DNA from 3 places in the Leifsonia sp. genome. Region 3 is predicted to be linked to each of the others. Evidence: predicted binding sites of a transcription regulator. Region 3 holds the regulator's gene; each other region holds the start of a gene.
The links. Region 3 encodes LexA, which represses DNA repair genes until DNA is damaged. Its sites were predicted from a motif close to TCGAACANNTGTTCGA; they were not measured.

Region 1 (9,584 bases), on a different contig from region 3:
GCGGACGCTGGTGGCGCGCACGACCAGGGAGGAACGGCGGGCGGTCGTCGCCGCCGGGGTGATCCCGGCGAGCTGGTCGAGCAGCATCCGGGTGGCGCGGCGGCCCTGCTCCTCCGGGTAGCGAGCGAGCGCCGTGATCGGGCGGGAGCCGAGCCGGCAGAGCAGGGAGTCGTCCCAGCTGGCGATCGCCACGTCGTCCCTGCCCGCCCTGGTCAGCGCGGCCTGGGCGCCGAGCGCGAGCAGGTCGTTGGAGGTGACGATCGCCGTGATCGTCGGGTCCTCCGCCACCGCGCGGGCGGCGATCCGCTCGCCCGCCTCCATCGAGTAGTCGGACGGCTCGAAGGCCACGCGCACCCCGTGCGCCGCCGCGCGCGCCCGCACGGCCTCCATCCGGTCCAGCTCGTGCTCGAACTCCTCCGGGCCGCGGATGTGCAGCAGGCCGCGGTGGCCGAGCCCGGCCAGGTGGTCGACGAGCAGGCCGGCGTCGCCCGCGGCGTCGTAGAGCAGAACGCGGCCGGGGGCGATCGGCTCCCGGTTGCCGTGCAGCACGTACTGCAGCCCGAGCGCGTCCAGCAGCGCCGGGCGCGGGTCGCCGATGGTGATGTCGAACAGCATCACGCCGTCCACGCGGCGCTCGGCGCTCCAGCGCCGGTAGGTGGCGACGTCCAGGCCGTCGTCCATCCCGACCATCCGCAGCAGCAGCGACTGCCCGGCGGCGCCCAGCTCGGTCTCCACGCCGGCGAGCAGACTCATGTAGTACGGCTCCGCGCCGAGCAGGCCCGGGTCCCTGCGCAGCACGATCCCGATGGCGTCGGAGCGGGCGCGGGAGAGGGCACGCGCGCTGGAGCTCGGGTGCCAGCCCAGCTCCTCGGCGAGCGCGAGCACGCGCTGCCTGGTCTCCGCGCTGACGCCCGGCTGCCCATTGAGCGCGTAGGACACCGACGCCTTGGACAGGCCGAGGCGGTCGGCGAGACCGCCGATCGTCACGCGTGCGTCCGGCGCCACGGCGTCCTCCTTCCCGGTCGTCCGGCACCAGGGTACCTGCAGCTGAAGCGGTTCAGGAGACGCCGCGACCGCCGGACGGTCTGCCCGGTCCCCCGCCGGATTCGCGACGGACACGCGCGCGCCCGTCCGGCAGAATGACCGGAGAGAGAAAACCTGGGAGGCTCGCCGTGGCATCCACCGTGTTCGAACGCCGCCGTCCCGACGCATCCGTCGTCGCGCACGCGCTCGCCCCGACCCGGCAGGGCGTGTACTGGATCGAGGACGCCCCGGGCGATCCCTACCCGCGTCTGACCGGCGACATCAGCTGCGACCTCGCGGTGGTCGGCGGCGGCTACTCGGGGCTCTGGACGGCGCTGCTCGCCGCGCGCGAGAACCCCGGCGCGCGCGTGGTGCTGCTGGAGGGCAGGCGCATCGGCTGGGCCGCCTCCGGCCGCAACGGCGGCTTCTGCGAGGCGAGCCTCACGCACGGCGACGAGAACGGCCGCAGCCGCTTCCCCGAGGAGTTCGACCGGCTGCAGGAGCTCGGCATGGCGAACCTCGACGAGATCGGGGCCACCATCGCCGAGCTCGGGATGGACGCCGAGTTCGAGCGCAACGGCGCGATCGACCTGGCGACCGAGCCGCACCAGGTGCCGTGGCTGCGCGAGGCCGCCGCCGAGGCCGGCGAGGACGCCCGCTTCCTCAACGCTGCAGCCGGGCAGGCCGAGGTGCACTCCCCCAGCTACCTCGGCGGGCTGCTCCGCACCAGGGATTCCGCCCTCGTCCACCCGGCGAAGCTCGCCAGGGCGCTGGCCCGCGCGTGCGAGGCGGCCGGCGTGGAGATCTTCGAGCACAGCCCCGTGGAGGGGATCGGCGAGGGGACGACGCTGTACACGCCGCAGGGCGTCGTGCGCTCCCGGCGCACCGCGCTCGCCACGAACGTGTTCCCGAGTCTGCTCAAGCGCAACCGGCTCGCCACGGTCCCCGTCTACGACTACGTGCTGATGACCGAGCCGCTCTCGGCCCAGCAGCTCGCCGCCATCGGCTGGTCGGGCCGGCAGGGGCTCGGCGACTCCGCAAACCAGTTCCACTACTACCGGCTGACGCGCGACAACCGCATCCTGTTCGGCGGCTACGACGCGGTCTACCACTACGGCGGCCGGGTCAGGGAGCGCTACGAGGACCGGCCGGAGACGTTCCGCCGGCTGGCCTCGCACTTCTTCACGACGTTCCCGCAGCTGGAGGGGCTGACGTTCACGCACCGCTGGGCCGGCGCGATCGACACGTGCAGCCGGTTCTGCGCGTTCTTCGGCACCGCCCGCGGCGGGACGGTCGCCTACGCCACCGGCTACACCGGCCTCGGAGTCGCGGCGACGCACTTCGGCGCGCGCGTGATGCTCGACCTCCTGGACGGGCGCAGCACCGAGCGCACCGAGCTCGCGTTGGTGAAGAGCAGGCCGCTGCCGTTCCCTCCGGAGCCGGCCGCCGCGCTCGGCATCGCCCTGACCCGCTGGTCGCTCGACCGCGCCGATCACCACGAGGGCCGACGCAACCTGTTCCTGCGGACGCTCGACGCGGTCGGGCTCGGCTTCGACTCGTGAGCAGGTGTCGGGAGCCCGTCGCGTGACGGCGAGGGGCGACTGCACCGTCAGCGAGGCGCTTCGGAAGGCCCGTCCGGCGGCCCGAAGGTGCAGCCCAGGGCGAGTTCGGCATAGGAGAGCACGTTGCGGCGGGTGCGCGCCCGGTCCAACTCCACTCCGATCAGCGGGTAGAGGTCGTACGCGTCCTCGAGCGCGACCAGATTGCGAGCGATCGTCCCGGCGTCCGAGGCCAGGCGGAAGACGCCGAGCCCCGCGCCGAGCTCGATGGTCGACCGGTAGAGCATGACCTGACGTTCAACGATCGAACGATGCAGCGGCTTGTACTGCGGCCGCTCGCGCAGCAGGGGGATGCTCTCGTAGACGATTCGCAGGTCGTCGCTGATGGTGTCGGGGACACCGGCCTCGATCAGGGCGACGACGCGCTCGCGCGGATCCGCGACGCCCTCGACGATCGCGGCGCGGCGTTCGTAGAACTCCTCCACCACGCCTTCGACGGCCGCGAACATCAGCTCGTCGAAGCTCTTGAAGTAGTACAGCACGGCTCCCGCGCTGACATCCGCCTCTGCAGCGACGGCGCGCACGTTCGTTGCAGCGACGCCGCGCTCCCGCGCGACTCGCCGCGTCGCCGAGACGAGTTCATCGCGCCGCCGCTGGCGTGCTGCCGTCACCGCTCTCCCGTCCCGCCGCCGGCTGCCGGCGCGCCCGTTGCCATCGTAGTGAGCGCAGCGTAGCGGGCGGGCTTCGCACGCTTCAGAGCGAGACCGCCGACGATGCCGCCGACGAAGAGAATCGGAGTCGGCAGCAGCAGAACGGCGTTCACCGGCCCTTCCATCCCCGTCACGATCTCGAAGTTCGTCGCGATCAGGATGAAGCCGACGATAAGGCCGAGGGCTCCGAGCGCCGGTGCCACGATCACGCGCCACACCGAGTGTCCACGGCGGTCCCTGGCGAAGAAGCCGACGACCGAGACCGCTGCCACCCCCTGCGCGAACACCAGACCCGCCACACCCGTGGCATAGGCCCAGATGGCGAGCCCGAGGAACGGATCTGCCCCTGCGACGACGCACACGAGCACGGCGACCAGACAGACCGCGGACAGCACCAGGCTGGCGACGTACGGGGACTGCGTGTTCCGGTGCGTGCGGCCGAGCGCCCGGGGCAGCAGCCCTTCGCGTCCCAGCGAGTACAGGTAGCGCGCGCAGGCGTTGTGGAACGCCAGCAGGCAGGCGAAGAAGCTCGTGACGATCAGCACCTGCATGGCGACCGTGGCCCACTCCCCCAGGAACTGCCCGCCGGCCGTGAACACCATGTCCTGGAACGCGTCGCCGCGCGCGAGGCTCAGCACGCCGTCGACACCGAACGCAACGGTGAGCACCCAGAACGTGAACGCGTAGAAGAGGGCGAGGAAGGCCACCGCGATGTACGTCGCGACCGGGACCGTGCGCTCGGGACGCTTCGCCTCCTCCGCGTAGATCGCAGTGCCCTCGAAGCCCAGGTAGGCGCCGAAGCCGACCACGAAGAGGCTTCCCGCGCCCGCGGCGAAGAACACGTTGCCCGGGTCGAAGGAGGCGAACGACACCGGCTCAGGGCCGCCCTGTGCGAGCACCGCGACCGCCAGCACCAGCAGGATCGCCACCTCCAGGGTCAGCAGCACGCCGAGCACCTTGGCCCCGACGTCGATCCTGCGGTAGCCCAGCAGCGCAACCACGAGCGCCGCGACGACCGAGTAGACGCCCCAAGGCAGGTCGATGTGGAGGAGAGCGGCGAACGTGGACTGGGCGAAGAACCCGACGAAGCCGTAGAAGCACACGCAGAGGAAGCCGTAGGCGAAGACGGTGACCAGTGCCGTGCCGATTCCTGCCGGCTTGCCCAGCCCGCGCGCCGCATAGGCGTAGAACGCGCCGGTGTTCGTGACGTAGCGCGACATCGCCGTGAAGCCCATGGCGAACAGGATCAGCACGAGCCCGCAGGTGAGCATCGCCCCCGGCGCACCGATCCCACCCATCCGCAAGCTCGTCGGTCCAGCGCTCACCACCACCGTGAGTGGCGCGGCGGCGGAGATGACGAAGAAGACGATGCCCCAGATTCCCAGGCGGCCGGCGCCGAGCCGCCCCGCACCCGGTTGCCCGGCCTCTCCCGCTTTCGCCCGGTCGGCCTCCGCGGAGACCGCCGCGCTGCTGTCGTCGTGCTGCGACATGATGCTCCTCTCGAACCGGCGTCATTGCCGGTGTTGAAGGTGGGTATTGAACAGGCATTCAACAGACTCAGGTCGCTTAAGTCAATGCTTCTATTGGCTTATCGGCAAAGAATTGAACATGTGTTCAGTTCGGCTATGCTGTGCGCATGAATCACGTCCGCGCCCGCGACCTCGGCGTCCCCTTCGATGGAACCCCCGGCGTCCGTAACGCCATCACCGATGTGCCCGGCGTCGAGGTCGGCTTCGTGACACGTTCCTCCGGCGCCGTGCAGACCGGAGTCACCGCGGTCCTGCCTCGGGGCCGCGCCGGTGTCGGCATCCCGTGCGCGGCCGCGACGTTCTCGCTCAACGGCAACGGGGAGCTCACCGGACGCAGCTGGATCGACGAGAGCGGGTCGCTGTCCCTCCCGGTGCTGCTGACCAACTCCCACGCGGTCGGCAGCGTCCATCGCGGCGTCATCGACTGGATCGTGCGCGAGCGTCCCGAGCTGGCGGTCCAGTGGCAGCTGCCCGTGGTCGGCGAGACCTGGGACGGCTACTTGAACGACATCAACGGAGGGCACGTCTCCTCCTCCGACGCCGGCGCAGCGATCGATGCGGCGACCGCCGGCCGGGTCGCAGAGGGCTCCGTCGGCGGGGGGACGGGCATGAACTGCTACGGCTTCAAGGGCGGCACGGGCTCCGCCTCCCGGCTGGTGACGATCGGCGACGAACGGTACACGGTCGGCGTTCTGCTGCAGGCCAACTTCGGCTCCCGCGCCGAACTGCGCCTCGCCGGCGTCCCGCTCGGCCGTCGCTCCTCCGCACCGAATCCGATGGAGACCACGGACTGGTTCGAGCGCGACGGCGAGCGAGCAGCGGCCGTTCCCGGGGCGGGGAGCGTGATCGCCGTCGTCGGAACCGACGCCCCCCTTCTGCCCGGCCAGCTCGCCGCCGTCGCCCGGCGCGTCCCGCTCGGCCTCGCCCGCACCGGCACGACGGGCAGTCATTTCTCCGGCGACATCTTCCTCGCGTTCTCCACGGCCAACGCCGGCGCGTTCACGTCCCGGATGCCGACCGGACCCGACGCCGCGCCGGACGCGGTGCTGGCACTGCCGTGGGGGCGGGTGGATCCGTTGTACGCGGCGACGGTCGAGGCGGTGGAGGAGGCGGTCGCCAACGCCCTGGTGGCCGCGCGCGACGTGGAGGGCAGGGACGGCCACCGCAGCTACGCCCTACCGCACGAGGAGGTATCGGCCGCGTTCAGCGCCTGACCGGGCGCGCGAGCACGGCGGCGTGCAGCGCACCGATCGTCTCGCCGTCGTCGAGGTCGAAGCCCAGCAGGTCCTCGATGAGCGCGATCCGCTGGTAGAACACCGAGCGCGAGAGGTGGCTCGCCGCGGCGGCCTTCGTGCGGTTGCCGGGATGGGCGAGGTACGCCCGGAGCACCTCGATCAGATCCCCGTCGGTGGCCAGGTCGTGGTCGATCAGCGGTCGCAGCATCGTCTCCGCGTGCTCGAGCATCCGCGGGTCGCTGCCGAAGGCGGTCACCAGGCGCAGCAGCGGCCGGCGCTCCGCGCGCTGGACGACGGGCCCGCGGCCGCGGCCGGGCGTCGCCCGCGCCGCCAGCTCGACCGCCTCCTCGATGGAGGCGAGCAGCCCCGGGATGCCGTGCGCGGCGGATCCGACGCCGACCGCGGCGGAATCGGGCCCGGCGAGCGCCGCGAGCAGCGCATCCGACGGCTCCCGGTCGCCGCGCGAGGAGACGGCGACGACGAGCAGCCCCGGCACGGCCGGGTGCCCGGCCGCGACCGCCTGCGCTCCGGCGGCGCGCACCGCGTCGACCGCGCGCCCGGCCGCGGTGGCGCCTGGCACGTTCCCCGCCTCGGCGGTGCCCGGGCGCGGGCGCACGGCGATGCCGGTGAGCACCCGGTCCGTCACCGGGAAGCCGGCCGCGGCGAACCGGGCGGTCAGGCCGCCCTCGCCGGCGAAGCGGCGGCCGAGCAGCGCGCCGAGCAGCGCGTCGTGGCTGCGCCGTGTCCACTCGTCGTCGTCGCGGTCGGCCAGCCGGCTGAGCGCGAGCGCGACCGCCGCCTGCTCCAGCACCGTCGAGCGGCCGGCGGGATGCGCGGCGCCGGGCAGGGCGACGAGGTAGCCCCAGCGCATGCCCCTGGCCTCGACGGGCGTGATGGTCCAGCCGGCCTCGCCCGCCCCACGGTGCGCGCGGCGCGACCGCTGCTCCCAGTCCACGAGCTCCGCGTCGCCGTCACCGAGGTTCTCCGCGGCGATCACCTGGTGGCCGGTGTCCTCCAGCACCACCGGGCAGCCGAGCACGCGGGCGGCCTGCGCGACGATGAAGTCGGCGGGGCTGCCGCGCAGGCTCAGCTCGGTGAACAGCGCGTGGAGCTCGTCCCTCGCCCGCAGCGCGACCATCTGCTCGTCGATGATCCTGGCGTGCACCGCCTCGGTGATCGCGACGAACCTGGCCTCCCTGTGCAGCACGGCGAGCGGGAGGCCGGCGGCGCGGAACTCCGCGGCGAGCGCGTCCGGCGCCGACGGCATCCGCTCGCTCAGCTCCAGCACCAGCCCGGCGATGCCCGCCTCGACCAGCCGTCGCCCGAGCGCGCGCAGCGCGGCGTCGTCGGACGGCCAGCCGACGCCGGTCGCCAGCAGCAGTTCGCCGCCGGCGACCAGACGCGCGGCGTCGACGATCTCGGCGACGTGCACCCAGCGCACGCGCGCGTCCAGGCCGTCCTCCCCCGCGACCACCTCCGGCAGTGCGCCCGCGACCGCGTCCATCCGCAGCACGTCGCGCACGGTCGGCAGCAGCGCGGGCTGCGGCTCCGGACGATGTGTGTTGTCCGCGCTCAAGCTCCGACGATCTGGCATCCCGACCTCGACCTCCGCTCTGTGATCATTGGGATGCAAGCCTACTTCCCGAGCCGGGCAATCCGTCCGGCCGACACCACCCAGGAGGTCCCGTGGCCCTGATCCGCCACTTCGTGAACGGCGAGGAGACCGGCGAGCCGGCGCGCCTCGGCCCCGTCTTCGACCCGGCGACGGGCGCGCGTCAGCACGACGTCGTGCTCGGCAGCTCCGCCGAGGTCCAGGCCGCCATCGCGGCGGCGAAGGCCGCGCTGCCGCAGTGGCGGGCGACCAGCCTGACCAAGCGCGCCGATGTGCTGTTCCGGCTGCGTCACCTGCTCACCGAGCGCCGCGACGAGCTCGCCGCGATCGTCACCAGCGAGCACGGCAAGGTGCTCTCCGATGCCGCCGGCGAGATCGGCCGTGGCCTGGAGAACGTCGAGTTCGCGTCCGGCCTGATCGACAAGCTCAAGGGCGAGTACAGCGAGCAGGTCTCCACGGGGATCGACGTGCACAGCGTCAAGCAGCCGGTCGGCGTCGTCGCCTGCATCACCCCGTTCAACTTCCCGGTGATGGTGCCGCTGTGGATGGTCGCCAGCGCGATCGCGTGCGGCAACACCGTCGTGCTGAAGCCGAGCGAGAAGGACCCGTCCGCGTCGGTGTTCCTGGCGAAGCTGTTCCGCGAGGCCGGGCTGCCCGACGGCGTCCTCAACGTCGTCCACGGCGACAAGGAGGCGGTGGACACGCTGCTCGACTCCCCCGACGTCGCCGCGGTCTCGTTCGTCGGGTCCACCCCGATCGCCCGCTCGATCTACCAGCGCGCGAGCGCCAACGGCAAGCGCGTCCAGGCCCTCGGCGGGGCGAAGAACCACATGGTCGTGCTAGAGGACGCCGACATCGAGGCCGCGGCGGACGCCGCCGTCTCCGCCGCCTACGGCTCCGCGGGCGAGCGCTGCATGGCGGTCAGCGTGCTCGTCGCCGTCGGCGACGTCGGCGACCGGCTCGTGCCCGCCATCGAGCGCAGGCTCGGATCGCTCGCCATCGGTCCGGGCACCGACCCGGCCAGCGAGATGGGGCCGCTGATCACGCGCGAGCACCGCGACAAGGTCGCCTCGTACGTCGCCGAGGCGGAGGCGCAGGGCGCGACCGTCGTGGTCGACGGCACGAAGCGCGACTTCGACGGCGACGGCTTCTTCGTCGGCGTCAGCCTGGTCGACAACGTGAAGCCTGGCACGAAGGTCTACGACGACGAGATCTTCGGGCCGGTGCTCTCCGTCGTCCGCGTCGACACGTTCGACGAGGCGATCGCGCTGGTCAACGGCAACCCGTACGGCAACGGCGTCGCGATCTTCACGCGCGACGGCGGGGCGGCGCGCCGGTTCGAGTTCGAGATCGAGGTGGGGATGGTCGGGATCAACGTGCCGATCCCCGTGCCGATCGGTGCGTACTCGTTCGGAGGCTGGAAGAATTCCCTCTTCGGGGACTCCCACATCTACGGACCGGAGTCCTTCCACTTCTACACGCGGAGCAAGGTCGTCACCACGCGCTGGCCCGAACCGCAGCACTCGAAGATCGAGCTCGCCTTCCCCGGCAACTCCTGAGCAGCACACGGAGGACAGCATGACCGACACCATCGGCGCCACCGCCCGCACGGGCTTCACCGACCGCAGAGGAAACGAGCACGCCTTCGGCGACGCGGACGCCGAGACCCAGGTGCGCAGCGACGACCGCAGCCACGTCTTCCACTCCTGGAGCGCGCAGGCCCTGATCGACCCGCTGCCCGTCGCGGCGGGCGAGGGCTCCACGTTCTGGGATTACCAGGGCAACGCCTACCTCGACTTCAGCTCGCAGCTGGTGAACCTGAACCTCGGCCATCAGCACCCGGACCTGGTCGCCGCCATCCAGCAGCAGGCCGGCCGGCTGGCGACCATCCAGCCGTCGATGGCGAACGACGTGCG
Region 2 (10,430 bases), on a different contig from region 3:
TCCGCGAGCGCCTGCGTGCACGGCTCCTTGATCGCCTTGTAGAGCTGGTAGAAGCCGCTGCCGAAGACGGCGGGCAGCGCCAGCAGGAACGAGTAGCGCGCGGCGGCGCGGCGCTGGTAGCCCATGAACAGCCCCGCGGTGATCGTGCCGCCGGAGCGCGAGACGCCCGGGATCAGAGCGAGCGCCTGCGCGAAGCCGAAGATGATGCCGTGCCCCCAGGTCAGCTCCTTGAGCCGCCGGGTCTTCGCGCCCACCCAGTCCGCGATGCCGAGCAGGATGCCGAACACGATGAGCGTGGTCGCGACGATCCAGAGCGAGCGGAACGTCGTCTCGATCGCGTCCTGGAAGAACAGGCCGAGAACGACGATCGGGATGCTGCCCAGGATGACCAGCCAGCCCATCCTGGCGTCCGGGTCGCCCCGCGGGATGCGCCCGAACAGGGCGAGGAACCAGCGTGAGACGATGCGGACGATGTCGCGCCAGAAGTAGAGCAGCACGGCCGCCTCGGTGCCGAGCTGGATGAGCGCGGTGAACCGCGCGCCGGGGTCGGCCCCGGTGCCCAGCAGCTCGCCGACGATGCGGATGTGCGCGCTGGAGGAGATGGGCAGGAACTCGGTCAGCCCCTGGACGAGCCCGAGGATGACGGCGTTGATGAAGTCCATGGGTTCCTTCAGTAGCTGCGCAGCAGATCGCGCAGGACGGTCCTTCCGAACACGAGCGCGTCGAGCGGCACGCGCTCGTCGACGCCGTGGAACATCCCGGGGAAGTCGAGCTCCTTCGGCAGCCGCAGCGGCGCGAAACCGTAGCCGGTGATGCCGAGCTTGCTGAGCGCCTTGTTGTCGGTGCCGCCGGAGAGGAGGTACGGCAGCACGGGCGCGCCCGGGTCGTGCGTCTCGAGCGTGCCGGTGATCGCGTCGATCAGCTCGCCGCCGAAGTCGGCCTCGAGCCCGATGTCACGGTGCATGATGCGCACCTCGATGTCGTCGCCGACGAGCTCGCGCACCTCGGCGAGGATGCGGTCCTCGTCGCCGGGCAGCGTGCGGATGTCGACCAGCGCCTCCGCCGTGTCGGGGATCACGTTGTGCTTGTAGCCGGCCTCCAGCAGCGTCGGGTTGCTGGTGGTGCGCAGCGTCGCGAGGATGAAGCCGGCCGCCGTTCCGGTGCGCAGCACCACCTCGTCCGGGCCGACCTGCTTCGGGTCGATGCCGAGCAGACGGCCGAGCTCGGCGATCAGCCTGCTGGTCGTCGCGGTGAGCTGGATCGGCCAGTCCTGCCGGCCGACCTTCACGAGGGCCTCCGCCAGCTTGGTGATGGCGTTGTCCTCGATCAGGCGCGAGCCGTGGGCGGCGCGGCCGCGCGCGATGAGCTTGATCCAGACCAGCGACTTCTCGCCGGTCTGCAGCAGGTAGGCACGCCGGCCGTCGAGGTCGATCGAGTAGCCGCCGACCTCGCTGATGGCCTCGGTGGCTCCGGCGAAGAGCTCGGGGTGGTTGTCGACGAGGAAGTGCGAGCCGCGCCGGCCGCCGTCCTCCTCGTCGGCGAAGAGCGCGACGACCAGGTCGCGCTCCGGCTGCTCCCCCGCGCGCAGGATGTCGCCGACCGCGGTGAGGATCATCGCGTCCATGTTCTTCATGTCAACGGCGCCGCGGCCCCAGAGCAGGCCGTCCTTGACGACGCCGCCGAACGGGTCGACCGACCAGTTGCGCGGGTCGGCCGGGACGACGTCGAGGTGCCCGTGCACAACGAGCGCCGGCTTGGACCGGTCGCGCCCTTCGACGCGGGCGACGACGCTGGTGCGCCCGGGGTCGGAGTCGAACAGCTGCGGGGACAGGCCGAGGTCGCGCAGACGCGCCTCGACGTACTCCGCGGCGTCCGTCTCGCCGTTCGACTTGCCTTCGCCGTAGTTCGTGGTGTCGAACCGGATGAGATCCCTCGCGATGATCGCGGTCTCGTCGAGTTCTGGCTCTGGCACGGGGACGATGCGGGAGTCGGTCATGCGTCAACGCTACCCGGCCGTGAGGCCGGGTAGCGTCGAGTGCTGCTGTCGAGTCGAGGACTCAGAGCGGGCGGATGTTCGAGGCCTGCAGGCCCTTGGGGCCCTGCGTCACCTCGAACTCGACCTTCTGGTTCTCCTCGAGGCTGCGGTAGCCCTGCGACTGGATCTCGCTGAAGTGGGCGAAAACATCGGCGGAGCCGTCGTCCGGAGAGATGAATCCGAAGCCCTTCTCCGCGTTGAACCATTTGACGGTACCTGTGGCCATCGTTTCTTCTTCCTGCTGTCATGGGGCGGATCCATCCCGCCCGCAGACAGGCTACCGCGAAACCCGCCCTTCGGCGGAAGTGCACGCGCCACGCCCGGGGTGCGTCGCGATGTGAGGGGGCCCGTCCAATCCGTGCTAATGTCTTTCTTCGGCGGCCGGAACGTTCGGCCCCGATACACCCGAGTCCGGGTGGCGGAAATGGCAGACGCGCTAGCTTGAGGTGCTAGTGCCCGTATAGGGCGTGGGGGTTCAAGTCCCCCCTCGGACACCGCGGAAGGGCCCCGATCTCATGGTCGGGGCCCTTCGTCGTTCGGCCGTTCCCATGCGGTTCAGCATCCGCCCGCCCGGTACTAGTGTTGCGCCATGTCGCCGGCCAGCAGCGAGACGTCCAGCCGCCAGAGCTCCAGCCTCCTCACCGTGCTCCTCGCCCTGGGCGCGAACGTGCTCGTCGCGATCGCCAAGAGCGTCGCCGGCTTCCTCACCGGGTCGGCGTCGATGGTCGCGGAGGCCGCTCACTCCTGGGCGGATGCCGGCAACGAGCTGTTCCTGCTGCAGGCCGAGCGGGTCGCGGCCCGGCCGCGGGACCGCGCGCATCCCGGCGGCTACGGCCGCGAGGCGTACGTGTGGTCGCTGTTCGCCGCGGTCGGCCTGTTCACCGCCGGCGCCGTCGTCTCGATCATGCACGGCGTGTCGCAGCTGGGGGCCGACGAGCCGGAGACCGACTATCTGATCAACTACATCGTGCTCGCCGTCGCCTTCGTCTTCGAGGGCGTCTCGTTCCTGCAGTCGTACCGGCAGGCGCACGCGCTCGCGGACGAGCGCGGCACGAGCACCGTCGAGCACGTGCTCAGCACCTCCAACCCGACCCTGCGTGCGGTGTTCGCGGAGGACGCCGCGGCCCTCATCGGCCTGCTGATCGCCTTCCTCGGCGTGCTGCTGCACGAGCTGACCGGCAACGCGCTGTTCGACGCGCTCGGCTCCATCCTGGTCGGCGCGCTGCTCGCGGTCGTCGCGTTCGTGCTGATCGACAGGAACCGGCGCTTCCTGCTCGGCGAGGAGGCGCCGGAGCGGGTCACGCAGGCCGTGCTCGGGATGCTGCTGCGGCATCCCGAGGTGAACTCGGTCAGCTATCTGCACCTGGAGTACGTGGGCCCGGAGCGCGTCTTCCTGGTCGCCGCGGTCGACCTGGTCGGGGACGACAGGGAGTCGGACGTCGCGGACGACCTGTACGCGGTCGAGCAGGAGCTCGAGCGCAACGAGCACATCGCCGAGGCGGTGCTCACCCTCTCCCGGCGCGGCCAGCCGGCGCTGCGGGTTCCGGAGGACGGTCGCTGACGGCGGCGCGGGGGAGGCGGTTCCTCATGCGGTCACTTTCCGGCCGGTAGCTGCGCCAGACTGGGCGCATGGCCAGCACCGGATCCCGCACGCTCCAGCTGCTCTCCCTGCTCCAGACCCACCGCTACTGGCCTGGCCAGGAGCTCGCAGAGCGGCTCGGCGTGTCGCCGCGCACGCTGCGCAGGGACGTCGACCGGCTGCGCGACCTCGGCTACCCGGTGGACGCGACGCGGGGCGTCGCCGGCGGCTACCAGCTCGCGGCCGGCGCGTCCCTGCCTCCGCTCGTGGTGGACGACGAGGAGGCCGTCGCTCTGGCCGTCGGCCTGCGCACCGCGGCGCAGAGCGGCATCTCCGGCGTCGAGGAGGCGTCGGTCCGCGCGCTGGCCAAGGTGGTCCAGGTGATGCCGCCGCGGCTACGCCGCCGGGTGGACGCGTTGCGCGTCGCGACGCTCGCGTCCGCGCTGCGGCCGGGGCCGGTCGCGGACGCCGCCACCCTGACCGCGGTGGCGCAGGCCTGCCGCGACGAGGAGCGCCTGCGCTTCTCCTACACGGCCAAGGACGGAGCGGAGACGGAGCGGACGGTCGAGCCGCACCGGCTGGTCTCCCTCGGCAGGCGCTGGTATCTGGTGGCCTACGACCTCACCCGCTTCGACTGGCGCAGCTTCCGGCTGGACCGGCTGAGCGACCCGCGACCCACCGGCGCCCGGTTCCGGCCGCGCACGCTGCCCGCGGAGGACGCCGCCGCGTTCGTGCGCGACGGGCTCGCGGGAGCCGCCGATCCCCTTCTCGTCGTGGCCGAGGTGGATGCTCCGCTCGCGCACGTGCAGGAGACGGTCGGCCGCTGGGCGACGGCGGAGGCGGTCAGCGCTGGCGTGACCCGCGTGCGGATGACGGCGGACACGCCGGAGTGGGCGCTGTTCGGCCTCGCCGCGCTCGGCGCGCCGTTCCGCATCGAGGGCCCGGAGGAGGTCGTCCGCGTCGCTGCCGAGTGGGGCGAGCGGTTCGCCACGGCCGCCGGCACCGGACGGTCGCCTAAGCTAGCTGATCGATGAGCCCCGACGCACCAGCAGCAGCACCCTCACCCGCACCGTCCGCCGCCGACATCAAGCGCTGGCGGCGGTACCTCGCCGACGAACGAGCCGAGGCCGCCGTCTACCGCGACCTCGCCGGGCGCAGGGACGGCGAGGAGCGCGAGATCCTGCTCGCGCTCGCCGAGGCGGAGCGCCGGCACGAGCAGCACTGGCTGACCCTGCTCGGCGAAAATGTCGGACGCCCGCTGCGCGGCGACATCCGCACCAGGATGCTCGGCTTCCTCGCGCGCCGCTTCGGCTCGGTGTTCGTGCTCGCGCTGGCCCAGCGCGCGGAGGCGCGCTCCCCCTACGCCGCCGACGCCGACGCGACGCCGCGGATGGCGGCCGACGAGCAGGTGCACGAGGAGGTCGTGCGCGCCCTGGCCGCCCGGGGACGGCAGCGCCTCTCCGGGACCTTCCGCGCGGCAGTCTTCGGCGCGAACGACGGCCTGGTGAGCAACCTGGCCCTGGTGCTCGGCGTCAGCGCGAGCGGCGTCCCGACGCACGTCGTGCTGCTGACCGGCATCTCCGGCCTGCTGGCGGGAGCACTGTCGATGGGTGCGGGCGAGTACGTCTCCGTCCGCTCGCAGCGCGAGCTGCTCGAAGCATCCAGCCCCAACCCGGCGACCGCCTCCGCTCTGCCGCACCTCGACGTCGACGCGAACGAGCTGACCCTCGTCTACCGCGCCCGCGGGATGGCGCCGGAGGAGGCGCAGAGCCACGCGCACGAGGTGCTGTCGACGCTCGGCGCCTACACCTCGCCGGTCCCGGCGGTGCCGAGCGACGTGGACGAGCACGAGGCCGTCGGCAACGGCTGGAGCGCGGCCGTCTCGAGCTTCTGCTTCTTCGCCTCCGGCGCGCTCATCCCGATCCTCCCGTACCTGTTCGGGCTGACCGGGACGCTCGCGGTGATCGTCTCCGCGGTGCTGGTCGGCCTGGTGCTGCTCGGCACGGGCGCCGTCGTCGGCCTGCTCTCCGGCGCGTCGCCGCTCAAGCGCGCGCTGCGCCAGCTCGGCATCGGCTACGGCGCTGCCGCCGCCACCTACATCCTGGGCCTGATCTTCGGCGCCACTCTCGGCTGAGGTCCCCGTCGGTCCGGGCTGCGGAAAGGAGGATGCCGCCGTCCCCACACTGCGTGTCTGCCGGAAAGGGAGGCGGTGGCGGTCGCTCCGCGTCGGAAAGTCCTCCGTATGCGACAGGAGAGGACCGTGGAGTCGGCGGCGCGGGGCGTCAGCGGCGGCGGCCGCCGTCGGCGCCGTACGCGATGGCCCCGACGATCGGGATGAGCAGGAACCAGAGCCAGCTGTACTGGTAGCCCCACGCCATCCCGGTGACGAAGAACAGGATGAGTGCGACGAACGGGACGATCGAGACCACGACGTAGCCCCAGCGCTCCGGGCGACGACGGGAGGCGTCCTCGTCGGCGTACCCGGCGGCGCTCTGCTGGGCCGCCATCGGCCGGCGCACGGAGCCGGTCGCCGGCGCTCCCCCGTCCAGCTCCAGCGGCCCCGGCAGGTCGGAGAACAGCGGCGCGAGGTCGCCTCTGGTGACCGCGGCGCGCGCCGCAGAGCTGCGGGACGCGAGCTCGGCGTCGGTGAGCCTGCCCTGCGCAGCGTGGGCCTGCAGCGCGCCGACCGCGCGCTCGCGCTCATCGTCGCTCAGGCGCAGCGACGCCCCGGACGGATCGCTGAAGTCAGTCATGGCGCTCAGTATGGCAGGTGCGCTCCGTCGGCCGGGAGGTGTCCTGTCCCGGCAGATCGGCGACCGTTCCGGCTACGCAGAGGAACCACTGGCTCCGCGGCGGACATGAAGGAGGGGTGCGAGCCTGGGCTCGCACCCCTCCGTGTTGGTCTACGTGATAGCCGGCGCGGTGATGAGGTCAGTGCGTGATGCGTGCAGCGGTGTGCTTGCGGGCCCGCAGCCGCCGGTATCTTTGCCCGAGGAAGTAGACCCCCGGCGCTCCGAGCGCGGTCGCGAGAATCGCCTGCATCGTAGCGCCGAGCATTACCAGAATGGCGGCCATAGCGGCGCCGACGAGCAACGATACGAAGAAGTCCTCGACAAGGTAGTAGAGCGGTGACTTCGGTCCTTCAGCATGTGACATCGTAGATCAGCCCGGTCCGACGTATGGGATATTCAAAGCGGGGCGACAGCGCCCGGATTTCACGGTACAATACCAGATCTTACATGGGACTCAGTCGATGAACCCATCGATTCCCACGTCCGTCTCGTCATCTCGCAGTGGCCCGACGATGTCCGCGCGGCGCCGTCTCATCGTATTGCGCGGCACGTGCATCTGCCGGAAATCGTTCTACGAATAGCGGAAACGCAGGCGGACGGCATCGGTATCACAGTGGTCGAGTTCGTTTGACGACGCCGAGAATTAGTGCGGCTGCCAGCCCGACCACGGCGATGATGGAGGCGGTGGTCACGTAGCCCATCGCTGCGCTCGTCTGGTTCATGAGCATCGGCAGGGCGATGATGATCAGCGTGGCAGCAGCGCCGACGAGGATGCCGATTCCGACGAGGACGAGCCTCTCGAGCGTTTTCATGAGCGTCTCCGTTCTGATCGGTGGCACTATTGCGCACAGCAGACGAAGCCTGCAAACGCCAGCTCGACGCCGGTCCCGTTCGCAGCGCAGGCCTGAATCGACCACACGCGGTATTGCATCAACGCTGGCACGATAGCGGTCACCGCGCCAACCCCCAACTCACCGCAGCGGCGATGATGGCAGCGAGTGCTGTGGCACCGACACCGGCTTGCAACGCGCCGACCAGTTGGGGCACCACACACGAACTGAACTTCGCGTGCCCGCCAAGCCAGTCCGTCCACATCGTGCCGACGCCCTGGATGCAGAACGTCACCGATGCCCTGCGACATGACACCGTCGGCCGGGAGGCTTACACTTCTCTTCGAACATATGTTCGAGCCCACCGGCTCGGCACGGAGGGAGGAGGCGTCCCATGACCGACATCGACGAGTCCGTCGCGGTGTGGACGACCGACGACGGCGTCCCCACCCGGCTCGTCTGGCGCGCGACCCGCTACCGGGTCACCGACACCCCGACGGTGTGGGCGGAGATCTGCACGTGGTGGCGGCCGTTCGGCGAGCACCGGTACGGGGTCGGCAGCCTGCCGAGGGAGATCGGCGGCTGGCGGTTCCAGGGCACGAGCGACAGCGGAGACGCGCACGTGTTCGACGTGCGGCACGACCCGGGCGAGCGCACCTGGCGGCTGGTGCGGGTCTTCGACTGACGGAGCGCCTCCCCCACCCGCGGGCCGCGTTCGCCTAGCCTCCACAGGGTGATGGACGACCGCTACGGAACCGATGTGCTCGCGACGGACTGGCGGAGCGCCGGCCGGAAGCCCGTGCCCGAGGTGGAGGCCGTGCGCGACCTCGTGGTCGAGGAGGCGGCGACCGGCTTCTGCGGGGCGATCACGCGCCTGGAGGCGCAGACCGTCGAGCTGGAGGACTACTTCGGCAAGAAGCGCGTCTTCCCGCTCTCCTCCGGCTTCCTCATCGACGGCGCGCCCGTGCGCCTCGTCGTGCCGAAGGCCGGGCAGCAGGGCAGGACGCGCACCGCGTCCGGCTCGTTCGCGGTCGGCGACGCGCCGGCCAGGGTGGCGCGCGCCAGCCGCATCTTCGTGGAGGGCAGGCACGACGCCGAGCTCGTGGAGCGGGTGTGGGGCGACGACCTGCGCGTGGAGGGCGTCGTCGTCGAGTACCTCGAGGGCGTCGACGACCTGGACGCGATCGTGAAGGAGTTCGCTCCCGGCCGCGGCCGCCGGATCGGCGTCCTGGTCGACCACCTCGTCCCCGGCTCCAAGGAGAGCCGGATCGCCGAGCGGGTCGCGCGCGGCCCGTACGGCGCCCACGTGCTGGTGGTCGGCCACCCGTACATCGATATCTGGCAGGCGGTGAAGCCGGCCAGGGTGGGCCTGAAGGCGTGGCCGAGCATCCCGCGCTCGATCGAGTGGAAGCACGGGATCTGCGAGGCGCTCGGCCTCCCGCACGCGTCGCAGGCGGACATCGCGCGGGCGTGGAAGCTGATCCTCGGGCGCGTGAGCACGTACTCCGACCTGGAGCCAGAGCTGCTCGGCCGGGTAGAGCAGCTTATCGACTTCGTCACCGCGCCCGACGCCTAGCGCCCTTCCGCACCGGCACGGCTCCAGCCCCCGCCGTCTGCCACATTTCGCACAATGTCGGCTTCAGCCCCGCCGCCTGCCACATTTGGCACAAATGTGGCCTCCAGCCCCTGCGAACCCCAACATTTGGCACAAATGTAGGGTCCGGGGCGGCGTGTTTGCGAGGTTGTGGCGCACATGTCGGGGGTGCGTGGCAGGGTCGCGCACAGCGAAAATGCATTTGCCAAGTTCGAACATGTGTTCGAAAATAGGGATATGTCCCTGGCAGCCCTCCACACCGCAGACCCGGTCGTCGACCGGGCGCAGGTGCACGAGCTGCAGACCCGCATCCGCCAGATGCAGGCGACCAAGCTGGAGAGCCGGTCGCTGCAGACCCACCCCGCACTGGGGCCGCTGCTGCCCGGCGGAGCGCTCAAGGCCGGGGCCGCCTACTCGGTGCTCGGCTCCACCACGCTGCTGATGGCGATGCTCGCCGGCCCGAGCGCCGCGGGCGCCTGGTGCGGGGTCGTCGGCATGCCGGACTTCGGGGCGGAGGCGGCGGGCCGGTTCGGCATCGACCTGGAGCGGCTGGTGCTGGTCCCGCATCCCGGCGACCAGTGGCTGACGGTCACCGCCGCCGTGGTCGACGTGCTCAGCGTCGTGGTCCTCGCTCCCCCGGCCCGCGCGACGGACGGCGACGTGGCCCGGCTGAGCGCGCGACTGCGCCAGCGCGAGTCGACGCTCGTCGTCGCCGGCGCCTGGCCGCAGGTGGAGGCGACGCTGCGGGTGGCCCGCAGCGGCTGGGACGGGCTCGGCTCCGGCACCGGCTACCTCTCCGCGCGGCGGGTGACCGTGGAGTCCGCGCCGCGCGGCGGCTCCGGCCCCCGGCGCCGCGCCGAGCTGTGGCTGCCCGCGGTGGACGAGAGCTTCCGCGCGTCCGGCCCCACCCGGCTGGAGGCGGTGGGTCCGATCCAGGGGGTCGGCTGATGCGCGAGGTCACCCGCGCGATCGTGCTCTGGTGCCCGGACTGGCCGGTGATCGCCGCCCGGCAGCACCTCGAGCTGCCGGAGGACGTCCCGCTCGCGCTCGTGGAGAAGGGGGTCGTCTTCGCCTGCTCCGCCGCGGCGCGGGCGGACGGGGTGAAGCGCGGGCTGCGGATGCGCGAGGCGCAGGCGCGCTGCCCGCAGCTGGAGGTCGTGCCGTACGACCCGGTGCTCGACGAGCGGGCGTTCGACCCGGTGCTGACGGCGATCGAGCAGATCGCGCCCGGCGTGCAGCCGGTCCGGCCCGGCACCTGCGTCCTGCGGGCGCGCGGGCCGGCGCGCTACTACGGCGGAGAGGAGCAGGCCGCCGCCGAGCTGCTGCGCTGCCTGGACGGGCTGTCGCTGACCGAGGCGCGCATCGGCGTCGCCGACGGGCCGTACGCCGCGGAGCAGGCCGCACGCTCCACGGGCGGGGAGCGCGTGCGCATCATCCCTCCCGGCGGCTCCCCCGGCTTCCTCGCGCCGCGGCCGATCGCCCAGCTGGGGCTCACCGACCTCACCCCGCTGCTGCGCAGGCTCGGCCTGCACACCCTCGGCGACCTGGCCGCACTCGACAGGGTGGACGTGCGCGAGCGCTTCGGCGAGCGTGGCGAGCA
Region 3 (10,430 bases):
GGCGACATCCGCAGCTCCGCCGAGCTCGTCCAGCTCATCCACCGGGTGCAGGCCGAGCGCGTCCCCTATGGCGAGCTCCCTGTCCCCGGGCTGCCGGCCAGGACGGTGCTGGAACACCGCGAGCACGTGCAGATCGCCGTCGCGGCGTTCCCGAACGGGCACCCGGCGTCGCGCTCGGTCTCTCAGGACATCGATGCTCTGCTCGCCAAGCAGGCGGCCGGTGCGAACCTCGGGATCACACAGCTGTTCTTCCACGCCGAGGACTACCTGCACTTCGCCCAGCGCGCGAAGGAGGCGGGCGTGACGTTCCCCATCCTGCCCGGCATCATGCCGGTGACCTCGCCCGCGCGCCTGAACCGGATGCTGGAGCTCAGCGGCGAGGACCTGCCGAGCGACCTGGCCATCCAGCTGGAGGTCGAGCCCACGGAGGAGGGCCGTCACGAGATCGGCGTCGCCTGGGCCGCTGGGCTCGCGCAGCGCCTGCTCGACGGCGGTGCCCCCGGCCTCCACCTCTACACGTTCAACCAGCACGCCGCCGTGCTGTCCGTCCTCGAGCGCGTGGGCATCGGGCCCGTCGCCGCCGACACCTCCACCACCCCAACCGAAAGCGAACCAGCATGACCGACACCACCACCCGCTCCGCCTTCCCGGTCGGGACGATCATCGGATACCCGCGCATCGGGCGGCGCCGCGAGCTCAAGAAGGCCGTCGAGAGCTTCTGGGCGGGGAGCATCGACGAGGCCGAGCTGGAGGCGACCGCGGCGTCACTGCGCGCGGCGACCCGCGAGCGGCTCGCGGTGCTCGGCCTCGGCCGCGACGACGCCGCCATCCCGGAGACCTTCAGCTACTACGACCAGGTGCTCGACGCCGCCGTCGCGGTCGGCGCCGTGCCGAGCCGCTTCGCGGGCCTCGTCGGCGCGGACGGCTCCGTCGACCTCGCCGGCTACTTCACGATCGCGCGCGGCGAGGGCGAGAACGCTCCGCTGGAGATGACCAAGTGGTTCGACTCCAACTACCACTACCTGGTGCCGGAGATCGGTCCGGAGACCCGGTTCCGCCTGGCCTCCGACCGCATCGTCCGCCAGTTCGAGGAAGCGAGGGAGGCCGGCTTCGTCACGCGGCCGGTCATCGTCGGCCCCGTCACGTTCCTGCTGCTCAGCAAGGCGTCGGACGAGGCGCCGGAGGCCTTCCGCCCGCTGTCGCGGCTCGACGACCTGCTCCCGGTCTACCGGGAGCTGCTCGCCCGCCTCGCCGCCGCCGGCGCGCCCTGGGTGCAGCTGGACGAGCCCGCGCTGGTGAGCGAGAGCATCGAGGACGAGCGCGCCGCCGTGCTGGCGGCCACGCGTCGCGCGTACGCGGAGCTGGGGGGCGCCGCCGAGCGTCCCGGCCTGTTCGTGGCAGCGCCGTACGGCAGCCTGGACGACGCGCTCCCCGTGCTCGCCGGCTCTCCGGTGGAAGCCATCTCGCTCGACCTGGTGCGCGGCAGCATCCCGAGCGGGCTGGACGCGGAGACCGCGAAGGCGCTCGCCGGGAAGACGATCGTCGGCGGCGTGATCGACGGGCACAACATCTGGCGCGGCGACCTGGAGGGCGCGTTCGGCGCGCTCACCGAGCTGCTGTCGCTCAGCCCGGACGTCGCGGTGTCCACCTCCACGTCCCTGCTGCACGTGCCGCACGACGTCGAGGACGAGCCGGAGCTCGATTCCCGGCTGGTGAGCTGGCTCGCCTTCGCCGATCAGAAGGTCGCCCAGGTCGCGACGCTCGCCCGCGGGCTGGTCGACGGCCACGAGGCCATCCAGCCGGAGCTGAGCGCGGCGACGGCGGCGCTGGCCGACCGCGCGGGCGCGCCCGGCGTGCGCGTGCCGGCGGTGCGCGAGCGCGAGGCCGCGCTCACCCGCGCCGACTTCCGCCGCGGCCACTATGAGGACCGGCTGGCGGCGCAGGAGCAGGCGCTCGGCCTGCCGTTCCTGCCGACGACGACGATCGGGTCGTTCCCGCAGACCTCCGACATCCGCCGGGCACGGGCCCAGCTCGCCGCCGGCGCGCTGAGCGAGGCGGAGTACCTCGGCCGGATGCAGGCGGAGATCAAGCGGGTCGTCGACCTCCAGGAGGAGATCGGGATCGACGTCATCGTGCACGGCGAGCCGGAGCGCAACGCCATGGTGCAGTACTTCGCCGAGAACCTGGCCGGCTTCGCGGTGACGAAGAACGGCTGGGTGCAGTCGTACGGGTCCCGCTGCACGCGTCCCTCCATCCTGTGGGGCGACGTCTCGCGGCCCAAGCCGATCACGGTGGACTGGTCGACGTACACGCAGTCGCTCACGGCGAAGCCGGTCAAGGGGATGCTGACCGGGCCGGTCACGATCCTCGCGTGGTCGTTCGTGCGCGACGACCAGCCGCTCGGCGAGACCGCGCGGCAGGTCGCGCTCGCGCTGCGCGACGAGATCGCCGACCTGGAGGCGGCGGGCATCCGCGTCGTCCAGGTGGACGAGCCGGCGCTGCGCGAGCTGCTGCCGCTCAAGCGTGCGGCGCAGCCCGAGTACCTGGAGTGGTCGGTCGGCTCGTTCCGGCTCGCGACCTCCGGTGTCGCGGACGCCACGCAGATCCACACCCACCTCTGTTACTCGGAGTTCGGCGTCGTGATCGACGCGATCAGGAACCTGGACGCCGATGTCACGAGCATCGAGGCGGCGCGCAGCCGCATGGAGGTCGTGCATGACATCCAGCGCTCGGGCTTCGAGCACGGCATCGGCCCCGGCGTGTACGACATCCACTCGCCGCGCGTGCCGTCGGTCGCCGAGGTGACCGAGCTGCTGCAGACGGCGCTCAGCGCGATCCCCGGCCGTCAGCTCTGGGTGAACCCGGACTGCGGCCTGAAGACGCGCGGCTACGACGAGACGGTGGCGTCGCTGCGCAACATCGTCGAGGCGACGCGGGGCGTGCGGGCGACGGCGGGCGCGCAGGTCTGACCTCCGCGCGTTCCACGCGTGCCGTGATCCGCGCCGTGCGTCAGGATGGACGCATGGTGCGGATCACGGACGCCGAGTTCGAGGCGCTGGTGGGCGAGGTGTTCGACGCGCTGCCGGAGGACATGGTCCGGCCGCTGGAGAACGTCGCCATCCTGATCCAGGACCAGCCGGCGGGCGCGAGGCCGCGGCTGTTCGGGCTGTACAGCGGGCACCCGCTAACGCGGCGCGGGGTGTACGGCTTCGGCGAGCTGCCGGACCGGATCACGCTGTTCCGCAACAACCTCGAGGCCAGCTGCTCCACCGTCGAGGAGCTGCGCGGCCGGGTGCGCGTCACCCTCGTCCATGAAATCGGCCACTACTTCGGCCTCACCGACGCCCGCCTCCACGACCTCGGCTGGGCCTGACGCGGGCGAGTACGCAGAAAGTCCGGACCTGAACCGATTCAGATCCGGACTTCCTGCGTACTCGACTGCTAGACGGCGCGGAGGACGGCCACGACTTTGCCGAGGACCTGGGCGTAGTCGCCGAGGATGGGCTCGAAGTTGGAGTTGCGGGGCAGCAGCCAGGTGTGGCCGTCGCGCTGGCGGAACACCTTGACCGTCGCCTCCTCGTCGAGCATGGCGGCGACGATGTCCCCGTTCTCGGCCGTGTTCTGCGCGCGGACGACCACCCAGTCGCCGTCGCAGATGGCCGCGTCGATCATCGACTCGCCGACCACCTTGAGCATGAACAGCTCGCCGTTCCCGACCAGCTGACGGGGGAGCGGGAAGACCTCGTCCACCTGCTGCTCGGCGGTGATCGGCACGCCGGCGGCGATGCGGCCGACCAGAGGGACCATCGCGGCGTCGCCGACCGGGGTCTGGTTCTCGAAGTCCGGAGTGGGGGCGGACGGCAGGTCGATCAGGATCTCGAGGGCGCGCGGGCGGTTGGGGTCGCGGCGCAGGTAGCCGCTCAGCTCGAGCTGGTTCAGCTGGTGGGTGACGGAGGACAGGGAGGAGAGGCCGACGGCGTCGCCGATCTCGCGCATGCTCGGCGGATAGCCGCGCTGGCTGACCGAGCGCTGGATCACGTCGAGGATCGCGAGCTGCTTCTCGCTGAGGTTCTTGCGCCTCCTGGTGCCCCGCGGAGCCTGATTCTCGTTCGACACGCTCGTCCCTTCGTGACCGTCGCCGCACCCGGCGGACCCGAATGTCGGTGGTGCCTGGTTACCTGAACCCCAGACAATCGAAACTGTATCCACGATGCAGCGGCAGAACAAACATGTGTTCGAGTGTGTCTCGAAATTCATGCGGAATTCCTTCGCGGCCTCGCTCTTGCGGTTTCGAACATTCGAAGATACATTCGGAACAAAGCTTCGCAAGAGGCCTGAGGAGGTCACGACCATGAGCAGCACAGCGCTCAGCCACGGGGCGGTCATCGACGCAGCGTTTCTCTCCGCCGCGGATGCCGCTCCGGCCCGCACCACCGCCCAGCCGTCCGGCGCACGCGTCCGGCTGCGCCTCACCCGCCGCGGCCGCGCGGTCCTCACCGCGCTCGTCGCCCTGCCGATCGTCATCGGCGCCTTCGTCTTCGCGCTCAACGGTGGCGGAGCCGCCGCCTCCGGCGACCGCACGCACGTCTCCTTCCAGCACGTCACTGTCGAGTCCGGCGACTCCCTCTGGACCGTCGCCGAGCGCATCGCCCCCAACGCCGACCCGCGCGACGTGATCGCCGCGCTCGTCACCCTCAACGGCCTGGACTCCGCGGTGGTCTCGCCCGGCCAGGACCTCGCCATCCCGACGCAGTACGCGCACTGAGCGCGCTGCCCGGCCGGAAGGCGCCGAGGGGCACGTACTTGTCGCTTTCGCGGTCCGGAAGCGACGACGACTCGCCCCTCGCGAGCCGGTGGGGGAGCGCGGCGTAACGCGGGGGCGGCGCTGACTACCATGGAACGGTGACCTCTCTCTCCGATCTCCCGATCCGCGACGACCTGCGCGGTCGCACCCCGTACGGTGCGCCGCAGAAGGTCGTCCCCGTCGCGCTGAACGTGAACGAGAACACGCATCCGGTTCCCGAGGACGTCGCCGCCGACATCGTCGCGCGGGTCGCCGCCGCGATCGGCGGGGTCAACCGGTACCCCGACCGCGAGTTCACCGAGCTGCGGACGGCCTTCGCCGGCTACCTCGGCCACGGGCTCACCGCCGAGAACATCTGGGCGGCCAACGGATCCAACGAGGTCCTGCAGCACATCCTGCAGGCGTTCGGCGGCCCCGGCCGAAGCCTCCTCGGCTTCGCGCCCACGTACTCCATGTACCCGCTGCTCGCCTCGGGCACCGGGACGGACTGGATCGCCGCGCGCCGCGACGCCGGGTTCGAACTCAGCCCCGAGACGGCGGCCGAGCAGATCGCGCGGCTCGACCCGGACATCGTGATCCTGTGCTCGCCGAACAACCCGACCGGCACGCCGCTGTCCCTCGCCACCATCGAGGCCGCGTACGACGCCGCCCGCGGCATCGTGATCGTCGACGAGGCGTACGCGGAGTTCATGCCGGAGGGCGAGCCGTCCGCGCTCACGCTGCTGCCCGGCCGCCCGCGCCTGCTGATCTCCCGCACCATGAGCAAGGCGTTCGCGTTCGCGGGCGCCCGCGTCGGCTACCTCGCCGCCGACCCCGCCGTCGTCGACGCGCTGCGGCTCGTCCGCCTGCCGTACCACCTGTCCGCCATCACGCAGGCGGCCGCCCTCGGCGCGCTCGCGCACGCGGACGAGATGCTGGCGATGGTCGGCGAGATCCGCTCGCAGCGCGACCGGCTCGTCTCCGAACTGGCCCGGCTCGGCTACACGCCGCACCGCAGCGGGAGCAACTTCGTCCTGTTCGGGAACGTCGCCGACCCGCACGCGGTGTTCGAGGCGCTGCTGGAGCGCGGCATCCTCATCCGCGACGTCGGCATCCCGAACCACCTGCGCGTGACCGCGGGCACCGAGGCGGAGACGACCGCCTTCCTCGAGGGCCTCGCCGCGCTCGGCCGCCCGGCGCCTGTGGATGCGGAGCGGACGTCCAACCCGGCCCCAGTAAACTCGCAGTCATGACGAATCGCACCGCCACGCTGCAGCGGGAGACCAGCGAGTCGAGCATCGAGCTGAGCCTCGACCTCGACGGGACCGGCTCCTCCGACATCTCCACGTCGGTGCCGTTCTACGACCACCTGCTCACCGCGTTCGCCAAGCACTCGCTCACCGACCTGCGCGTCCGCGCGACCGGCGACACCGACATCGACGTGCACCACACCGTCGAGGACGTCGGCATCGTGCTCGGCCAGGCCATCCGGCAGGCGCTCGGCGACAAGTCCGGCATCTCCCGGTACGGGGACGCGCTCGTCCCGCTGGACGAGGCGCTGGTGCAGGCCGTCGTCGACATCTCCGGCCGCCCGTACCTCGTGCACACCGGCGAGCCCGCCGGCTTCGAGCTGCACCTGATCGGCGGCCACTTCACCGGGTCGATGGTGCGTCACGTCTTCGAGGCGATCTCCTTCAACGCCGCCATCACCACGCACGTCACCGTGGTCGGCGGACGCGACCCGCACCACATCGCGGAGGCCGAGTTCAAGGCCTTCGCGCGCGCGTTCCGGCAGGCGAAGGCGTTCGACCCGCTGGTGTCCGGCATCCCCTCGACCAAGGGCGCGCTGTGAGCGCCCCCGACGTCGTCGTCTTCGACTACGGCAGCGGCAACGTCCACTCGGCCGTCAAGGCACTCGAGGAGGCCGGCGCGAACGTCGAGCTCACCGGCAACCGGCGCCGAGCGCAGGAGGCGGACGGCCTGCTGGTGCCGGGCGTCGGCGCGTTCACCGCGGTGATCGACGCGCTGCGCGCCTCGCACGGCGATGAGGTCATCGACCGCCGGCTCGCGGGCGGGCGGCCGGTGCTCGGCATCTGCGTCGGGATGCAGGTGCTGTTCGAGCGCGGCGTCGAGCACGGCATCCAGGCCGAGGGCCTCGGCGAGTGGCCGGGACAGGTCGACCTGCTGAAGGCGGACGTCGTCCCGCACATGGGCTGGAACACGGTGCAGGCGCCGGAGGATTCCGTGCTGTTCGACGGCATCCGCGACGAGCGCTTCTACTTCGTGCACTCCTACGCCGTCCAGGACTGGACGCTGGAGGTCACCGGCCCGTTCCCGAAGCCGCGCGTGACGTGGGCCGAGCACGGGGCCCCCTTCGTCGCCGCGGTGGAGAACGGCCCGCTGACCGCGACGCAGTTCCACCCGGAGAAGTCCGGCCAGGCCGGACTGCGCCTGCTGCGCAACTGGATCGGCTCCCTGTAGCCGTCTCACGCCCCACCCGTCCGCGCCGCGGACCAGAGCGAGGAAACACATGAGCGAATTCAACACGACGCCCCGGCTCGTCCTGCTGCCGGCGGTCGACGTCGCCGACGGCAAGGCGGTGCGCCTCACGCAGGGCGAGGCCGGCAGCGAGACCAGCTACGGCGACCCGGTGGACGCGGCGGCCGAATGGGCGGACGCCGGTGCGGAGTGGATCCACCTGGTGGACCTGGACGCGGCGTTCGGGCGCGGCAGCAACCGCTCGCTGCTGAAGAAGGTGATCCGGCAGACCAAGGGCGTCAAGATCGAGCTCTCCGGCGGCATCCGCGACGACGAGTCGCTGGAGCAGGCGCTGGAGATCGGCGCGACGCGCGTGAACCTGGGCACCGCCGCGCTGGAGAACCCGGAGTGGGCCGCCAACGTGATCGGCCGGTTCGGCGAGGCGATCGCTGTCGGGCTGGACGTGCGCGGCACGACCCTCGCGGCCCGCGGCTGGACCCGTGAGGGCGGCGACCTGTGGGAGGTGCTGGAGCGGCTGGAGGACGCCGGCTGCGCCCGCTACGTGGTGACCGACGTCACCAAGGACGGCACGCTCAAGGGCCCGAACCTCGACCTGCTGCGCCAGGTGATGGACCGGACCGCGCGTCCGGTGGTCGCCTCCGGCGGCATCTCGAGCCTCGACGACATCGCCGCGCTGCGCGAGCTGGTGCCGCAGGGCCTCGAGGGCGCGATCGTCGGCAAGGCCCTGTACTCCGGCGCGTTCACCCTGCCGGAGGCGCTGGATGTCGCCGGAGACTGACCCGGCGGACGACCGGGCGGCCGGCGAGGCCGTCCCGCCGCGCGCCCACGGCGTCCCGACCGAGACCGGCGCGGGCCGGCTCGCCGGTTTCGCGGCGTCGCTCGCCGACTCCGCCGGCCAGCCCTGGGCGGGGCGCGCGTTCGACGACAACCCGTTCGGCGACGACGACGGCTCCGCTCCGCTGCCGCTGCTCGGCGCGCTCGCGGCGTTCCGCGCCGGGGAGGCCGGGCCGGAGGCGGTCGTCGACGCCGTGCGCACGTCGCGGCTGCTGATCCCGCTGGTCGCCGAGCTGGGCGACGAGGGGGTCAGCGACGCGGGGCTCACGGTGGACAAGACCCAGGAGCTGTCGATCGTGACGGTCGCCGGACCCGATGGCCGCACGGTTCTGCCGGTGTTCTCGTCGGTCACGGCCATGCAGACCTGGAACCCGCAGGCGCGGCCGGTGCCGGCCGCGGGTCCGCGGGCCGCGCTGGCGGCGGCGTCCGAGGGCACGGAGCTCGTGGTCCTCGACCCGACGTCGGAGACCGAGTTCGTGCTGCGCCGGCCGGCCGTCTGGGCGCTCGCGCAGGGGCAGCCGTGGCTGCCGAGCGACAGGGACCCCGAGGTCCTCGCGGCGTTCCGCGCGTCCCTCGGGTCGGAGCTCGGGGTGCTCGACGTGGAGCTGGTGGCGGGGGACCCCGCGAGCCGGCTGACCGGTCCCGAACTGGTGGTCCGGCTGGTGCTGGCGACCGGGCTGACCAGGGAGGAACTGGACGCCGTGCTCGCACGGCTCGCCCAGCGCTGGGCGGCGGACGACGTGATCGCGACGCGCGTGGACTCCCTGCGCGTGCAGCTCGTCGCCGCGGAGTAGCGAGGGTCGCTCGCGCCGCGTGCGGCCTCGCGACCCGTGCCCGCGGGGGCCGAGCGCGCGGCCGACGCGCGACGCCTATGCGGCCGAGCGCAGCATCCGGAGTCCCGCGAGCAGCGAGAGCACCCCGACGACGGCGACGAACACGACCAGCACCGGCACCAGCGGCCAGACGATGAGCGCGACGCCGACCAGCAGCACCGGCAGCGCGAGCCCGACGTAGGCGACCAGGAAGATCGCGGCCAGCACCTCGCCGCGGCGCTCCGGCTCCGCGAGCGAGGCGGCGACGCCGACGGCGGAGCGGAAGAGCAGTCCGACCGCCGCGCCGGCCAGCACGCCGCTGACGACGAAGACCGCGAGCGAACCGCCCAGGACGCCGGTGGCGAGGCCGCCGAGGCCCGCGACGACGAGCACCAGCGCGAGCACGAGCTGGCTGCGGGTGCGCAACCGGGCGAAGACGATCTGGGAGAGCGCGGAGGCCGCGAACACCGAGAACGGCACGGCCCCGGCGGCCAGGTGCGATTGCACGTGGTAGGTTCCCGCGAGCACGCTCGGCGCGAGCGAGGTGAAGAGCCCGAACACCGCGAAGCCGGCGAACGCCGCGACGGCCGCCGCGGAGAACGCGCCGCGCGCTGAGGCCGGGAGCGACACGCGCTGCGGGCGGTAGGCCGGGCGCTCCTCCGCGCGCTCGACCGTCTCCGGCACCAGCGCCACGGCGAGGGCGGCGACGGCGAGCAGCACGAGGAACACCGCGTACGGCAGCAGCAGGGGAGCGGGCAGGAACGCGGCGAACAGGCCGCCGATCAGCGGGCCAACGGCCAGGCCGCCGGTGTTGACCACGGTGGACACGGTCCCGGCCAGGCGCGGTCCCTCCTCGGGCCGGGCGACCGCGCGCAGTTCGCCCAGGTGGGCGGTCGCGCTCGCCGTCAGGGCGCCGACGCCGACGCCCGAGATCAGGCGAGCGACGATGAGGCCGGTGACGTCGTTCCAGACCAGGAACAGCGCCGCCGCCACGATCTCCAGCAGGATCGCGACCAGCACCATCCGCCGCCGCCCTGCCCAGTCGCTGAGGTGCCCGATCAGGAACAGGCTGGCGATCACGCCGACCGCGTACGCGGCGAAGACGACCGTGACCACCCAGGTGGGGAAGCCGTCCCGCGCCTGGTACAGCGCGTAGAGGGGAGTGGGGATGGTGGAGAACGCCATCACCGCGAGGAACGCGGCGGCGATCACCCAGAAGCCGGCGCCGTGCCGCAGCCGCCAGGGGCGACGGGAGGCGGGGGAGATCGTCTCGCGATCCAGTGTGTTCGTCATGTCCATCATCCTGCGCCGGGAGTGCGATCGAGTCCAACGGATGGTGTTGATGGGTGCGATCGATAGATACGATTGCAACCGTGGACACCCGACAGCTGGAGTACTTCGTCGCCGTCGCGGACGAGCGCAACTTCACGCGCGCGGCCGAGCGCGTGTTCGCCGCCCAGTCGACCGTGTCGGCGGGCATCAGGGCGCTGGAGCGCGAGCTC

Region 1: ACTHMF_RS03825 (DmpA family aminopeptidase) is a predicted target of LexA. The motif match lies at 4,895-4,910, and genes of this name have one in related genera.
Region 2: ACTHMF_RS05570 (DUF6504 family protein) is a predicted target of LexA. The motif match lies at 7,580-7,595, and genes of this name have one in related genera.

The regions. Positions count from the first base shown of each region.
Region 1 covers NZ_JBQCGZ010000037.1:1,253-10,836, reverse strand. The annotation lists gene ACTHMF_RS03845 (LacI family DNA-binding transcriptional regulator) at 1-1,005, opposite strand, end outside; gene ACTHMF_RS03840 (NAD(P)/FAD-dependent oxidoreductase) at 1,173-2,585, shown strand; gene ACTHMF_RS03835 (TetR/AcrR family transcriptional regulator) at 2,633-3,253, opposite strand; gene ACTHMF_RS03830 (APC family permease) at 3,250-4,782, opposite strand; gene ACTHMF_RS03825 (DmpA family aminopeptidase) at 4,929-6,035, shown strand; gene ACTHMF_RS03820 (PucR family transcriptional regulator) at 6,025-7,632, opposite strand; gene ACTHMF_RS03815 (CoA-acylating methylmalonate-semialdehyde dehydrogenase) at 7,743-9,227, shown strand; gene ACTHMF_RS03810 (aspartate aminotransferase family protein) at 9,247-9,584, shown strand, end outside.
Region 2 covers NZ_JBQCGZ010000054.1:50,787-61,216, reverse strand. The annotation lists gene ACTHMF_RS05620 (undecaprenyl-diphosphate phosphatase) at 1-662, opposite strand, end outside; gene ACTHMF_RS05615 (M20/M25/M40 family metallo-hydrolase) at 671-1,996, opposite strand; gene ACTHMF_RS05610 (cold-shock protein) at 2,058-2,261, opposite strand; tRNA gene ACTHMF_RS05605 (tRNA-Leu) at 2,445-2,529, shown strand; gene ACTHMF_RS05600 (cation diffusion facilitator family transporter) at 2,625-3,596, shown strand; gene ACTHMF_RS05595 (helix-turn-helix transcriptional regulator) at 3,665-4,648, shown strand; gene ACTHMF_RS05590 (VIT1/CCC1 transporter family protein) at 4,645-5,748, shown strand; gene ACTHMF_RS05585 (DUF1707 domain-containing protein) at 5,897-6,367, opposite strand; gene ACTHMF_RS05580 (hypothetical protein) at 6,546-6,770, opposite strand; gene ACTHMF_RS05575 (hypothetical protein) at 7,015-7,218, opposite strand; gene ACTHMF_RS05570 (DUF6504 family protein) at 7,631-7,921, shown strand; gene ACTHMF_RS05565 (DUF3097 domain-containing protein) at 7,973-8,812, shown strand; gene ACTHMF_RS05560 (hypothetical protein) at 9,068-9,778, shown strand; gene ACTHMF_RS05555 (DNA polymerase Y family protein) at 9,778-10,430, shown strand, end outside.
Region 3 covers NZ_JBQCGZ010000100.1:9,701-20,130, forward strand. The annotation lists gene ACTHMF_RS10985 (methylenetetrahydrofolate reductase) at 1-621, shown strand, start outside; gene metE (5-methyltetrahydropteroyltriglutamate--homocysteine S-methyltransferase) at 618-2,969, shown strand; gene ACTHMF_RS10995 (metallopeptidase family protein) at 3,023-3,373, shown strand; gene lexA (transcriptional repressor LexA) at 3,442-4,116, opposite strand; gene ACTHMF_RS11005 (LysM peptidoglycan-binding domain-containing protein) at 4,352-4,765, shown strand; gene ACTHMF_RS11010 (histidinol-phosphate transaminase) at 4,903-6,036, shown strand; gene hisB (imidazoleglycerol-phosphate dehydratase HisB) at 6,033-6,635, shown strand; gene hisH (imidazole glycerol phosphate synthase subunit HisH) at 6,632-7,264, shown strand; gene priA (bifunctional 1-(5-phosphoribosyl)-5-((5-phosphoribosylamino)methylideneamino)imidazole-4-carboxamide isomerase/phosphoribosylanthranilate isomerase PriA) at 7,314-8,060, shown strand; gene ACTHMF_RS11030 (SseB family protein) at 8,044-8,910, shown strand; gene ACTHMF_RS11035 (MFS transporter) at 8,986-10,221, opposite strand; gene ACTHMF_RS11040 (LysR family transcriptional regulator) at 10,302-10,430, shown strand, end outside.